Regions from separate parts of the Micromonospora sp. WMMD729 genome, predicted to be linked through region 1. Evidence: predicted binding sites of a transcription regulator. Region 1 holds the regulator's gene; the other holds the start of a gene.
What was found. The regulator HrcA, encoded in region 1, represses chaperone genes, less so after heat shock. The targets are predictions, from matches to a motif close to GGTTNGCACNCTCNNNNNGAGNGTGCNAACC.
Positions count from the first base shown of each region.

Region 2: a site for HrcA is predicted at 4,490-4,520, ahead of groES (co-chaperone GroES). Genes of this name have one in related genera too.

Region 1 is NZ_CP186059.1:5,077,591-5,083,787, reverse strand. Features, by position in the region: gene ACN263_RS23170 (DUF4870 domain-containing protein) at 1-470, opposite strand, end outside; gene hrcA (heat-inducible transcriptional repressor HrcA) at 684-1,706, shown strand; gene dnaJ (molecular chaperone DnaJ) at 1,780-2,928, shown strand; gene ACN263_RS23155 (16S rRNA (uracil(1498)-N(3))-methyltransferase) at 2,930-3,664, shown strand; gene ACN263_RS23150 (SDR family NAD(P)-dependent oxidoreductase) at 3,906-4,493, opposite strand; gene ACN263_RS23145 (histidine triad nucleotide-binding protein) at 4,541-4,900, shown strand; gene ACN263_RS23140 (serine hydrolase domain-containing protein) at 4,897-6,197, shown strand, end outside.
Region 2 is NZ_CP186059.1:5,661,317-5,667,513, forward strand. Features, by position in the region: gene ACN263_RS25920 (WhiB family transcriptional regulator) at 1-321, shown strand, start outside; gene ACN263_RS25925 (molybdopterin-dependent oxidoreductase) at 519-2,201, opposite strand; gene groL (chaperonin GroEL) at 2,328-3,971, opposite strand; gene groES (co-chaperone GroES) at 4,042-4,356, opposite strand; gene ACN263_RS25940 (THUMP-like domain-containing protein) at 4,615-5,796, shown strand; gene ybaK (Cys-tRNA(Pro) deacylase) at 5,807-6,197, shown strand, end outside.

The DNA of each region.
Region 1 (6,197 bases):
ATGAGCTGGAAGTTGAGCGCCGACACGGCGTGCGCCCGGACGGTCGGGGACTGGCTGCCCCGGGCCAGCAGCGCCACCAGCGGGGCGATCCAGCCCAGCACGCCACCGCTGATGATCGCGCCGGCCGCGCCACCGAAGTGCGCGACGAGCGCCCAGGTCTTGTCCTCGTTGTTGGCGTAGCCGCCACCGGGGCCACCGAAGGCGCCGCCGGTCGGATACCCGCCGGTCGGGCCACCCGGCGGGTAACCGCCCGGCGGGGGGTAGCCACCGGGCGGAGGGTAGCCGCCCGACGGCGGTTGGTCACCGGTGGGCGGCGGATAGCCACCGGCCGGGGGATAGCCGCCCGGGCCGGGTGCCCCGGACAGTGGTGCGGTGGGCGGCTCGGCCGACGAGGACGAGCCGGGGAGATTCGGTTCCGGCGGGTAGGCGCCGGGGTCTCCCGCGCCGGGAGGGCGAGGTGGTTCAGTCATGGTTGTCACGGTAGGTGCCGTGAGCAACGCCGCACCAGAGCGACATCGCCCTCTCGCCCGGGCCGATCGGCCCGCGCGAGGTGGCACGGGCCGTCGTTGATCATCGCGTCGGCGGGTCCGCCGACGTAGACTGGCACTCGTTACAGTCGAGTGCCAGGACGGTCCGTCGGCCCGGGTGGGCCGGCGGCCGACGTGCGACAGGAGGTGCGGAGGATGGGTCTGGACGACCGCAAGCTCGCCGTGCTCCGCGCCATCGTCGAGGACTACGTCTCGACTCAGGAGCCGGTCGGCAGCAAGGCGCTTGTCGAGCGGCACCAGCTCGGTGTCTCCCCGGCGACGGTCCGCAACGACATGGCCGTGCTGGAGGAGGAGGGCTACATCCGGCAGCCGCACACCAGCGCCGGCCGGGTGCCCACCGACCGCGGCTACCGCCTCTTCGTCGACCGGTTGTCCCGGGTCAAGCCGCTCAGCCCGGCCGAACGCCGGGCCATCGAGCGCTTCCTGGTCGGGGCCGTCGACCTCGACGACGTGGTGCACCGCACCGTACGGCTGCTCGCGCAGTTGACCCGGCAGGTGGCCGTCGTGCAGTACCCGAGCCTGGCCCGCTCCTCGGTGCGCCACCTGGAGCTGGTGCCGATCTCCACCACCCGGCTGATGCTCGTCATGATCGCCGACACCGGCCGGGTGGAGCAGCGGCTGGTGGAGCTGCCCGGTCCGGTGCCCGCCGACGACGTCACCGACCTGCGTCGCCTGGTCAACGAGAAGCTGGCGGGCGAGCGCCTGTCGGACACGCCTCCCCTGGTGCAGGCGTTGGTGGAGGAGGCGCCGGTCGCGCTGCGCCCGGCCATGACCACGCTCTCCACCGTCCTGTTGGAGACGCTTGTCGAGCGGCACGAGGAACGCATCGCCCTGGCCGGCACCGCCAACCTGACCCGGGGCGGGCTGCTCGACTTCCAGGGTTCGCTGCGGCCCATCCTGGAGGCGTTGGAGGAGGAGGTCGTGCTCCTCAAGCTCATCGGCGAGACCGAGCCCAGCACGACCCGGGTGCTGATCGGCGACGAGAACGAATTCGACAACCTGCGTGCCGCCTCGGTGGTCAGCACCGGGTACGGCCCGGGCGCCACCATCGTGGGCGGCCTGGGGGTGCTGGGCCCCACCCGGATGGACTACCCCGGCAATATCGCCATGGTGCGCGCCGTGGCACGCTACGTGGGCGAGCTGCTGGCCCAGAACTGACCAGTCAGGGCCGACGGCCGGCTGCGGCCGCCGGTCGGCGCAACGCGAGACGAACATGAGGACACGGAACGCAGTGGCCAGGGACTACTACGGCATCCTCGGTGTCAGCCGGGAAGCCTCCGATGACGAGATCAAGCGCGCCTACCGCAAGCTGGCACGCCAGTTCCACCCGGACGTCAATCCGGACCCGGAGGCCCAGGAGAAGTTCAAGGACATCAACGCCGCGTACGAGGTCCTCTCGGACGACCGGAAGCGGCAGATCGTCGACCTGGGCGGTGACCCGCTCGCCCCGGGCGGCGGGGGCGCGGGCGGCCCGGGTGGTCCCGGCGGCGCAGGCCCGTTCGTCGGTTTCCAGGACATCATGGACGCGTTCTTCGGTGGCGCCGGTGGCGGCGCCGGCCGTGGACCGCGTCCCCGGACCCGGCCGGGCGCGGACGCCATCCTGCGCCTCGAACTGGACCTGCACGAGACGGCGTTCGGCGTCGAGGCCCCGATCACCGTCGACACCGCTGTGCTCTGCACCACCTGTTCGGGCGCCGGCACGGCGGCCGGCACCCACCTGGCCACCTGCGAGGCGTGCGGCGGTCGGGGCGAGGTGCAGTCCGTGCAGCGCACCTTCCTCGGTCAGGTGGTGTCGGCCCGGCCGTGCACCGTCTGCCAGGGCTACGGCACCACCATCCCGCACCCCTGCCCGACCTGCGCCGGCGACGGCCGGGTGCGTACCCGCCGCTCGCTGACCGTGAAGATTCCGGCCGGCGTCGAGGACGGCATGCGGATCCGGCTGGCCCAGCAGGGTGAGGTCGGCCCGGGCGGTGGCACCGCCGGTGACCTCTACGTGGAGATCCACGAGCGTCCGCACGACGTCTACTCCCGCAAGGGCGACGACCTGCACTGCCGGGTCACCGTGCCGATGACCGCCGCCGCGCTGGGCACCCGACTCACCATCAAGACGCTGGACAGCGAGGAGACCGTCGACGTCAAGGCCGGCACCCAGCCGGCCAGCACGCTGCGCCTGCGCGCCCGGGGCGTACCGCACCTGCGCGGCACCGGCCGGGGCGACCTCTACGTGCACCTGGACGTCCGGACGCCCACCAAGCTCGACCCCGACCAGGAGAAGATGCTGCGCGACTTCGCCAAGACCCGGGGCGAGGAGGTCGCCGAGCTGACCAAGCAGGGCGGCTTCTTCTCCCGGATGCGCGACGCGTTCAACGGCCACGCCTGACGTGTCGGCGCCGCTGTTCCTCGTCGACGCGCTGCCCACCGGCGACGCGGTGACGCTCGACGGCCCCGAGGGGCACCACGCGGCCACCGTGCAGCGGCTGCGGGTCGGTGAGGAGCTGCTGCTCGCCGACGGCCGGGGTGGCACGGCCGCCGCCGTGGTAACCGCCGTCGGCCGGGGCAGCCTGGAGGCCACCGTCACCTCCCGGGGGTACGCGGACGCGCCGGTACCCCGGATCGTCACCGTGCAGGGCATCGCCAAGGGTGACCGGGGCGAGCTGGCCGTGCAGGCGATGACCGAGGTCGGGGTGGACGAGATCGTCCCCTGGGCGGCGTCGCGCTCGGTCACCCAGTGGCGCGGCGACCGGGGCGTACGCGCCCGGGAGAAGTGGGTCGCCACCGCCCGCGAGGCCGCGAAGCAGGCCCGTCGGCCGTGGTTGCCGGTCGTGGCCGGCGCGCCCGACGAGTCCACCGCCACGGTCGCCCGCCGGATCGCCGGCGCCGCCGCCGGGTACGTGCTGCACGAGGAGGCCCACGAGCCGCTGACCGGCGTCGACCTGCCGTCGGCCGGGGAGATCGTCCTCGTCGTCGGCCCGGAGGGTGGCATCGCCCCGGCCGAGCTGACCGCCTTCCGCGAGGCCGGCGGCCGGCCGGTACGCCTCGGGCCGGAGGTGCTGCGGACCTCTACGGCCGGCGTGGCCGCGCTCAGCGTCCTCGCCACCCGCCTCGGCCGCTGGTAGCCCGACCGTCGGTCGCGGCAAGCTGACGTGTCCGGCGGTCGTGTCCGGCTGCCGCATCGGGCCGTCGTGTCCGGCACCGGCAACCTCGTCCGCGTCCTTTGCTCTGCTTCAACGGAGGCAACAGTTTCGGCCCTTGAGTGTTGCGGTGGTTGAAGCAGAGCAAAGGATCCGATGAGTGACCCGGAGGGGGCCCTGCCGACCCGCCGGGCTGCGCCGGCCCGGACGGCCCTGTCGCCCCCGGTCAGCTGCGCAGGTACGAAGCGCCGTTCAGGTCGACGATCGTTCCGGACGCCCACTCCGCCTCGGGCGAGGCCAGCCAGTGCACCGCGGCGGCGATCTCCTCGGGCCGGGCCACCCGGTCGAAGGGGCTCTGCGCCCGGATCGCCGCGCCCCGGGACGACACGTTGACGATCCGGCCACCCCGCTCGCGCAGGTGCTGGGCGGCGCACCAGATCACGTTCCCGGCACCGGTCAGGTTGGTCTCCAGCACCTGCCGCCAGCGTGCCTGCCACTCGTCGTACGAGGTGCCGAAGATCGGGTGCGGAACGTCCCGGTCGCCGTACGTGCCCGCGTTGTTGACCAGCACGTCCAGGCCACCGAGCTGCTCGGCGGCCCGGTCGACCATGCTGCGGACCGCCTCGGGGTCGGTGAGGTCGGCGCGGACCACCACGTGCCCCGACCCGGGCAGCCCGGCACGCAGCTTCTCGGCCGCCTCGGCGGAGTCGCGGTGGTGGATCGCCACCCGGTCCCCACCGGCGGCGAACGCCTCCACCACCGCCCGGCCGATGCCGCGCGAGGACCCCGTCACCAGAACCGCCCGATCCGTCATGCCGGCCATCCTGCCTGAGCCGCGTCTGCCGTCCTTACACTGCCCCGATGGGATCCGACTGCCTGTTCTGCCGCATCGTCGCCGGGGAGATCCCGGCCACCGTGGTCCGCGAGACCGACACCACGCTCGCCTTCCGCGACATCGACCCGAAGGCCCCGGTGCACGTCCTGGTCATTCCGAAGGAGCACTACGCCGACGTCGCCACCCTGGCCGAGGGTGACCCGGCGCTGGCCGGGGCGGTGCTGGCCACGGCCGCCGCGGTGGCCGAGGACGAGGGGCTGCTCGGCGACGGGTTCCGGCTGATGTTCAACACCGGGGCGTACGGCGGGCAGGAGGTGTTCCACGCGCACGCCCACCTGCTCGGCGGTGCGCCGCTCGGCCCCATGCTCGCCCGGGACCTGACGTGACGGCCGGCAGCGACGCGTACCCCCGGTTGGACCGGCTGGTGCGCCGGGTGCAGGCCGACGCCCGCGTTCCGGCGGTGTCGGCGGCGCTGCACCGGGCCGACCGCCCTCTCTGGAGCTGCACCGTCGGCAGCACCGGCACCGACAGCGCGCTGGGGTCGGACACCCAGTTCCGGATCGGCTCGGTCACCAAGACCTTCACGGCGGTGCTCACCCTCCAGTGCCGCGACGACGGGCTGCTGGACCTGGACGACTCGGTGGGTCGGCACCTGGACCTGCCGGCGCACGGCGAGCTGACCGTACGCCGGCTGCTCTCGCACACCGCCGGCCTGCAACGCGAACCGTTCGGTGACGTCTGGGACACCCTCGACGCGCCGGACGGCGCCCGGCTGGTGGCCGAGCTGGGCCGGGCCGAGCGGGTGCTGCCGCAGGGGCGACGTTTCCACTACTCCAACCTCGGGATGGCCGTACTCGGCCTGCTGGTCGGTCGGCTGCGCGGCGGCAGTTGGGCGGAGGTGCTGGCCGAGCGGGTCCTGACCCCGCTGGGGCTGTCCGACACGACCGTGACCCCGCGCCCCTCGGCGGCCACCGGGTTCCTGGTCGACGCGTACTCCGACGAGGCGCACCCGGAGCCGCCCACCGACTTCGGCGCGGTCGGCCCGGCCGCCCAGCTCTGGAGCACCGCGACCGACATGGCCCGCTGGGCGGCGTTCCTCGCCGACCCGGCGGCGCTCGACCCGGCCGGCGCGGTCCTCACCCCGACCACGCTGGACGAGATGCGCTGGCCGTCGACCACCACCGACGAGACGCTCTGGGCCGCCGGCTTCGGGCTCGGCCTGATCCTCGTCCCGCAGGGCGAACGGGTGGTGCACGTGGGGCACGACGGGGCGATGCCCGGATTCCTCGCCGGGGTGTACGGCCGCCGGGGCGGCGACGGCACCGCCGGAGCGATGGGCGCCGCGGTGCTCGGCTCGTCCGGTACCGCGACCGAGCTGTTCGACCTGCCGCACCGGCTGCTCACCGAGGCGGTCGCGCACGACCCGGCCGACATCACGCCGTGGAAGCCCGGCGAACCCGCCCCGGCGGCCCTCCGGGGGATGCTCGGCCGCTGGTGGGGCGAGGGTTTCGAGTACGTCTTCTCCTGGCGCGACGGCGCGCTGCGGGCGCAGGGCGCGGGCGACCCGCCGGGCCGCCCGCCGGCGGTCTTCGCACCGCTGCCGGACCGGCCGGACGTGTTCCGCACGGTCTCCGGCCGGGAGGTCGGCGAACTGCTCCGGCTGACCCGCGACGAGACTCGGAC
Region 2 (6,197 bases), 580 kb from region 1:
GCCTGCCGAGGCCGGGACAGCGCGCAGTTCTTCCACCCGGACGGAGAGCGCGGGTCGTCGCGGCTGCGGCGGGAGTCCCAGGCCAAGTCGGTCTGCCGCGCCTGCCCGGTCCGCGCCGAGTGCGCCGCGCACGCGCTGTCGGTCCGCGAGCCGTACGGCGTGTGGGGCGGCTTCAGCGAGTCGGAGCGGCTGCGCCTGCTCGCCGTCGGCTGGGAGGACCTGGCGGACCGCCGGCAGATCCGGGTCGACGTGGCCCGTCTGGAGGCCCGCCTGGGCCGCCCGCACAAGTCGACGGTCCCGGCCCAGCGCAACGTGGCCTGACCCGACACACCACCCCGACATCACGAACCGCGCTCCCGCCCAGCGGGAGCGCGGTTCAGCCGTACCCACCCACCCCCGGTCCGACCCCACCCCACCTCGGTGATCATGAAGTTATTGCCACGCGCACGGCGTGTCGCGGGCAATAACTTCATGATCACCGGGGCTGAGCCGGGGGGTGGGCGGGGTGGGTGGGGTGGTTAGCGGACGTTCACCGGGACCGTGTGGTAGCCGGTGGCGCCGTCCGGGGCGACGCTCTGGGTGCGCTCGGTCTGGGTCTCGCCGGTCGCGTCCGTCGCCCGGACCTGGAGCCGGTGCTCGCCCGGCGTGGCGTCCCAGCGCCAGGACCACTGGACCCAGGTGTCCACCGACACCGTCGGGGCCACCTCCGCCTCCTGCCAGGGGCCGTCGTCGACGCGTACCTCGACCCGGCTGATCCCCCGGTGCTGCGCCCAGGCCACGCCGGCCACCGTCACCGGACCCACGGTCAGCCGGTTGCGCCGCCGTGGCGCGTCGATCCGCGACTGGGTCTTGATCGGCCCCTGGGCGGACCACCCGCGCGGCACCCAGTACGCGTCGAAGTCGGCGAAGCGGGTCAGTTCCAGCTCGGTCAGCCACTTGCAGGCCGACACGTAGCCGTAGAGACCGGGCACCACCATCCGGACCGGGAAGCCGTGCTGGACCGGCAGCGGCTCACCGTTCATGCCGATCGCCAGCAGCGCGTCCCGCCCGTCGCGTAGCGCGGCGGTGGGGGTGCCACAGGTCCAGCCGTCGACCGACCGGCCGACGACCTGGTCGGCGTCCTCGTCCGGCTGGACCTCGTCCAGCAGTTCCCGCAGCGGTACGCCGAGCCAGCGCGCGTTGCCGATCAGGTCCCCGCCGACCTCGTTGGAGACACAGGCCAGCGTGACGTACCGCTCGACCAACGGTCGGGCCAGGAGATCCGCGTAGCTGTAGGTGCGCTCGGTGCCCACCCGGCCGTGGATGCGCAGCCGCCAGGTGTCCGGGTTCACCTGCGGCACCACCAGGGCGGTGTCGATCCGGTAGAACCCGGAGTTCGGGGTGACGTACGGCGCGAGCTGGGCCAGGGACAGGTCCGCGCCCGCCGGCACGGCCGGTGCGGGTACGGCCGGCGCGGGCAGCCGGATCGCGTCCCGGGCGGCCGAGACGCCCCGCCGGCCGGCCAGCCAACGCCCGCCGAGACCGGCCACGGCCGCCGTACCGAGCAGCACTCCGGTGCCGGTGAGGAACCGCCGGCGCGACTCCGGGTCGACCCCCTCGACCGGCGCGGCCGGTGTCACCGGGACCGGCGGCCCGGCCGGCGACACCGGCGACCCGACCGGTCCGGCCGAGGAGCGATCAGCACCGGCCGGCGAGCCACCAGGCCCGGCCGGCGAGCCAGGAGCGGCCGGCGACAGCGGCGCGGGTGAGTCCCAGGGCCAGGGGTCCAGCTCGAACGGGCCGGCGATGAACAGCCAGAGCACCAGGGCGCCGAGCGCGCCGCCGACCAGCGACGGCAGCGCGTCGAAGACGTCCGCGCCAGGGCGGGTCAGAGCGGCGGCCACACCGACCACGCCGAACGCCGCGATACCGGCCTGGCCCACGGCCAGCCAGCGGACCGCCAGCATGCCGAGCAGGGCGGCGAACCCGGCCAGCAGCAGGGCCGTTCCGGTCAACAGGGCAATCTTGTCGGCGGTCCCGAAAACGTCGATGGCGAACTGCTTGAGCGGCTCGGGAACGGCGTCCACGACCACCCCACCGACCGCGACCAACGGTGCCGACCGGGGTCCGGTCAGCACCGCCACCGGCTCCGCGCTGCCGATCGCGACGGCGGCGGCGGTGACTCCGGCCAACGCGGCGTACCGCCGTGACGTGGTGCTCATCGGCCCAGTGTGCGCGATCATCTCGGCCGGTCGCCAACGACGTCAGCGGTTGGTAATGATCGCCCAGACGAAACCGGGGCACACCGCCGTACGGCGGTGTGCCCCTTGAACGGTGTCGCTACCGGGTCAGAAACCCGGGCCGTGCTGGTGGCCGTGGCCGTGGCCGTGCCCACCACCGGCGGCGGCCGGCTCGGGCTGCTCCGGCTTGTCCACCACGAGGCTCTCCGTGGTGAGCAGCAGGCCGGCGATCGACGCGGCGTTGGTGACGGCGTTGCGGGTCACCTTCACCGGGTCGATGATGCCGGACTTGACCAGGTCGCCGTACTCGCCGGTGGCCGCGTCGAGACCGCTGCCCCACGACATGCCGGCGACCTTCTGGGTCACCACGTAGCCGTCGTGGCCGGCGTTCTGCGCGATCCAGCGCAGCGGCTCGACCAGCGCCTTGCGCACGATCGAGACGCCGACCTTCTCGTCGCCGGTGAAGCCCAGGTCGTCGTCGAGCACCGGGAGGATCTGCACCAGGGCGGCGCCGCCGCCGGGCACGGTGCCCTCCTCGACCGCGGCCTTGGTCGCCGCGATGGCGTCCTCGATGCGGTGCTTGCGCTCCTTCATCTCGACCTCGGTCGCCGCACCCGCCTTGATCACGGCGATGCCGCCGGAGAGCTTCGCCAGCCGCTCGGCCAGCTTCTCCCGGTCCCAGTCGGAGTCGGAGGCCTCGATCTCCTTGCGGATCTGGGCAACCCGGTCGTCGACCTCGGCCTTCTGGCCGCCGCCGTCGACGATCGTGGTGTTCTCCTTGTCGACCACGACGCGCCGGGCGGTGCCGAGCACCTCCAGGCCGACCTGGTCGAGCTTGTAGCCCAGCTCCGGCGCGACCAGCTCGGCGCCGGTGGAGATCGCGATGTCCTGGAGCATGGCCTTGCGCCGGTCACCGAAGCCCGGGGCCTTGACCGCGCAGACCTTGAGGGTCTTGCGCAGCGAGTTGACCACCAGGGTGGAGAGCGCCTGACCGTCCACGTCCTCGGCGATGATCAGCAGGGGCTTGCTGTTCTGCAGGACCTTCTCCAGCAGCGGCAGCAGCTCCTCGATCGCCGAGATCTTCTGGGTGGTGACCAGGATGTACGCGTCCTCCAGGACGGACTCCTGGCTCTCCAGGTCGGTGACGAAGTTCGGCGAGATGAAGCCCTTGTCGAACTGGAGACCCTCGGTCACCTCCAGCTCGGTGGTGAGCATCGAGCCCTCCTCGACGGTGATGACACCGTCGCGGCCGACCCGCTCCATCGCCTCGGCGATCAGCTCGCCGATGGTGGCGTCCTGCGCGGAGATCGTCGCCACGTTCGCGATCGACTCCTTGCCGGCGACCTCGACGGCCCGGCCGAGCAGCGCCTCGGAGACCTTGGCGGCCGCCGCGTCGATGCCCCGCTTGAGGCCGGCCGGGTTGGTTCCGGCGGTCACGTTGCGCAGGCCCTCGCGGACCATCGCCTGCGCCAGCACGGTCGCGGTGGTGGTCCCGTCGCCGGCGACGTCGTTGGTCTTGGTCGCCACCTCCTTGACCAGCTGCGCGCCGAGGTTCTCGTAGGGGTTGGTGAGCTCGATCTCCTTCGCGATGGTCACGCCATCGTTGGTGATCGTCGGCGCACCGAACTTCTTGTCCAGGACGACGTTGCGCCCGCGCGGCCCGAGGGTGACCTTGACCGCGTCAGCGAGGGCGTTGACACCGTGCTCCAGCAGGTGTCGGGCGTCGTCCGAGAAGCTGAGGATCTTCGCCATGAATGTCCCTTCGAAGCGCCGCTGCCCCGGCCCGGCGAGCCGGACCGGGGCAGCGACACTGATCGGTTGCTTACTTCTCGATGACCGCGAGGACGTCGCGGGCGGAGAGCACCAGGTACTCCTCGCCGGCGTACTTGACCTCGGTGCCGCCGTACTTCGAGTAGAGGACGGTGTCGCCGACCTGCACGTCAACCGGGACCCGGTTGCCGTTGTCGTCGACGCGCCCCGGACCGACAGCGAGGACGGTGCCCTCCTGCGGCTTCTCCTTGGCGGTGTCGGGGATCACGATGCCCGACGCCGTGGTGGTCTCAGCCTCGTTCGCCTGGACCACGATGCGGTCCTCGAGCGGCTTGATCGCAACCTTGGTCGCGGTAGTCACGGGCATACCCTCCTGGGGTACTGGTTTCGTTGCCGGCCAGCGGGGCTGACCAGCGTCAATCTGCCTCATGCCACCGGGCGGGGCCGTCGTCGCGGGTGCCGGTCCGCCTGGCGTGCGCACCCGGGTCGCGAGACCCGGAAGCTGGCACCCTCAGGGTGAGAGTGCTAATCGCAGGTTATTCCGTGGCTAGCACTCCGTCAAGGAGAGTGCCAGCGCGTCGCGCCCCGCCAGCGGGATTTTCCCCTCGGCCGGGAGAATGGGCCGGTGGATCTCGATCAGTTGGCGGCACTGCGTACCCCCGAGGGGTCGGCCGCCCTCACCGCGGCCGCCGAGCTGGCCGGCGGCGATCCACTGGCCGCGGCGTCGGCGCTACGCGCGGCCGGGGTGCCCCCGACGCTGGCGGCGGCGGCCCTCACCCAGGCCGAGCTGCGGCACCGGGCGGTGGGCAAGTTCGGCCCGGCCGCCGCCGGGATGTTCCTCACCCGACCCGGCCTGGAACAGGCGACCCGCCGGGTGGTCGCCGACCGGCGGGCCGCCCGGCTGCGCGCGGCCGGCGTGCGCACCCTGGCCGATCTCGGGTGCGGCCTCGGCGCGGACGCGCTGGCCGCCGCCCGTGCCGGCATCCGGGTGTACGGGGTGGAGGCCGACCCGGTGACCGCGGCGATGGCCGCCGCCAACGCGGCCGCCGCCGGGCTGGCCGACCTGTTCACGGTCGAGTGCGGCGACGCGACCGCGTTCGACGTCTCCCGGGTGGACGCCGTCTTCTGCGACCCGGCCCGGCGGGCCACCGGCACCGGCCGACGGATCTTCGACCCGCGTGCCTACTCGCCGCCCTGGGACTTCGTGACCGGCCTGGCCGAGCGGGTGCCGCGCACGGTGGTGAAGGTGGCCCCGGGCCTGGACCACGCGCTCATCCCGGCCGGCGCGGAGGCGGAGTGGGTCTCCGTGGACGGCGACCTGGTCGAGGCCGCGCTCTGGTGCGGCGAGCTGGCCGAGGTGCCCCGCCGCGCCAGCGTGTACCGGCCGGAGATCCACCAGCTCACCGGCTCGGGGGACACCGAGGCGCCGGTCGGGCCCCCGCGCCGCTACCTGTACGACCCGGACCCGGCGGTGGTCCGCGCGCACCTCGTCGCCGAGCTGGCCACGGAGCTGGATGCCACCCTGGCCGACCCGAGCATCGCGTACCTCTACGCCGACCACCCGACCCGCACCCCGTACGCGCGCTGCCTGGAGATCACCGACGTGCTGCCGTTCTCGCTCAAGCGCCTGCGGGCGTTGCTGCGCGAGCGTCGGGTGGGCCGGGTGGAGATCCTCAAGCGGGGTTCGGCGTTGACGCCGGAGCAGTTGCGGCGGGACCTACGCCTGGCCGGGGACCAGGCGGCGAGCCTGGTGCTGACCCGGGTGGCCGGAGCGCCGACCGTGCTGATCGGCCGGCCCGTGGTCTAGGTTCGGGGGCGTGGCGGGACAGGGCACTCCGGCAACGGCACTACTGGTCAAGCGCGGGATCGCGCACCGTACCCACCCGTACCGGGTCGCACCGGACGCGCCGAACTACGGCGCCCTGGTGGCGGCGGCGCTCGGCGTGGCGCCGGAGCGGGTCTTCAAATCGCTGGTGACCGAGGTGGATGGCGTCCTCACCGTGGCGGTCGTACCGGTGACCGGCGAGCTGGACCTGAAGGCGCTCGCGGCGGCGGTCGGCGGCAAGCGGGCGGCGCTCGCCGAGCGGACGGTCGCCGAGCGGGCCACCGGCTACGTGCGGGGTGGGATCAGCCCGCTCGGGCAGCGTCGACGGCTGCCCACCGTGCTCGACGACTCCGCGCTGGACCTGCCCACGATCTACGTCTCCG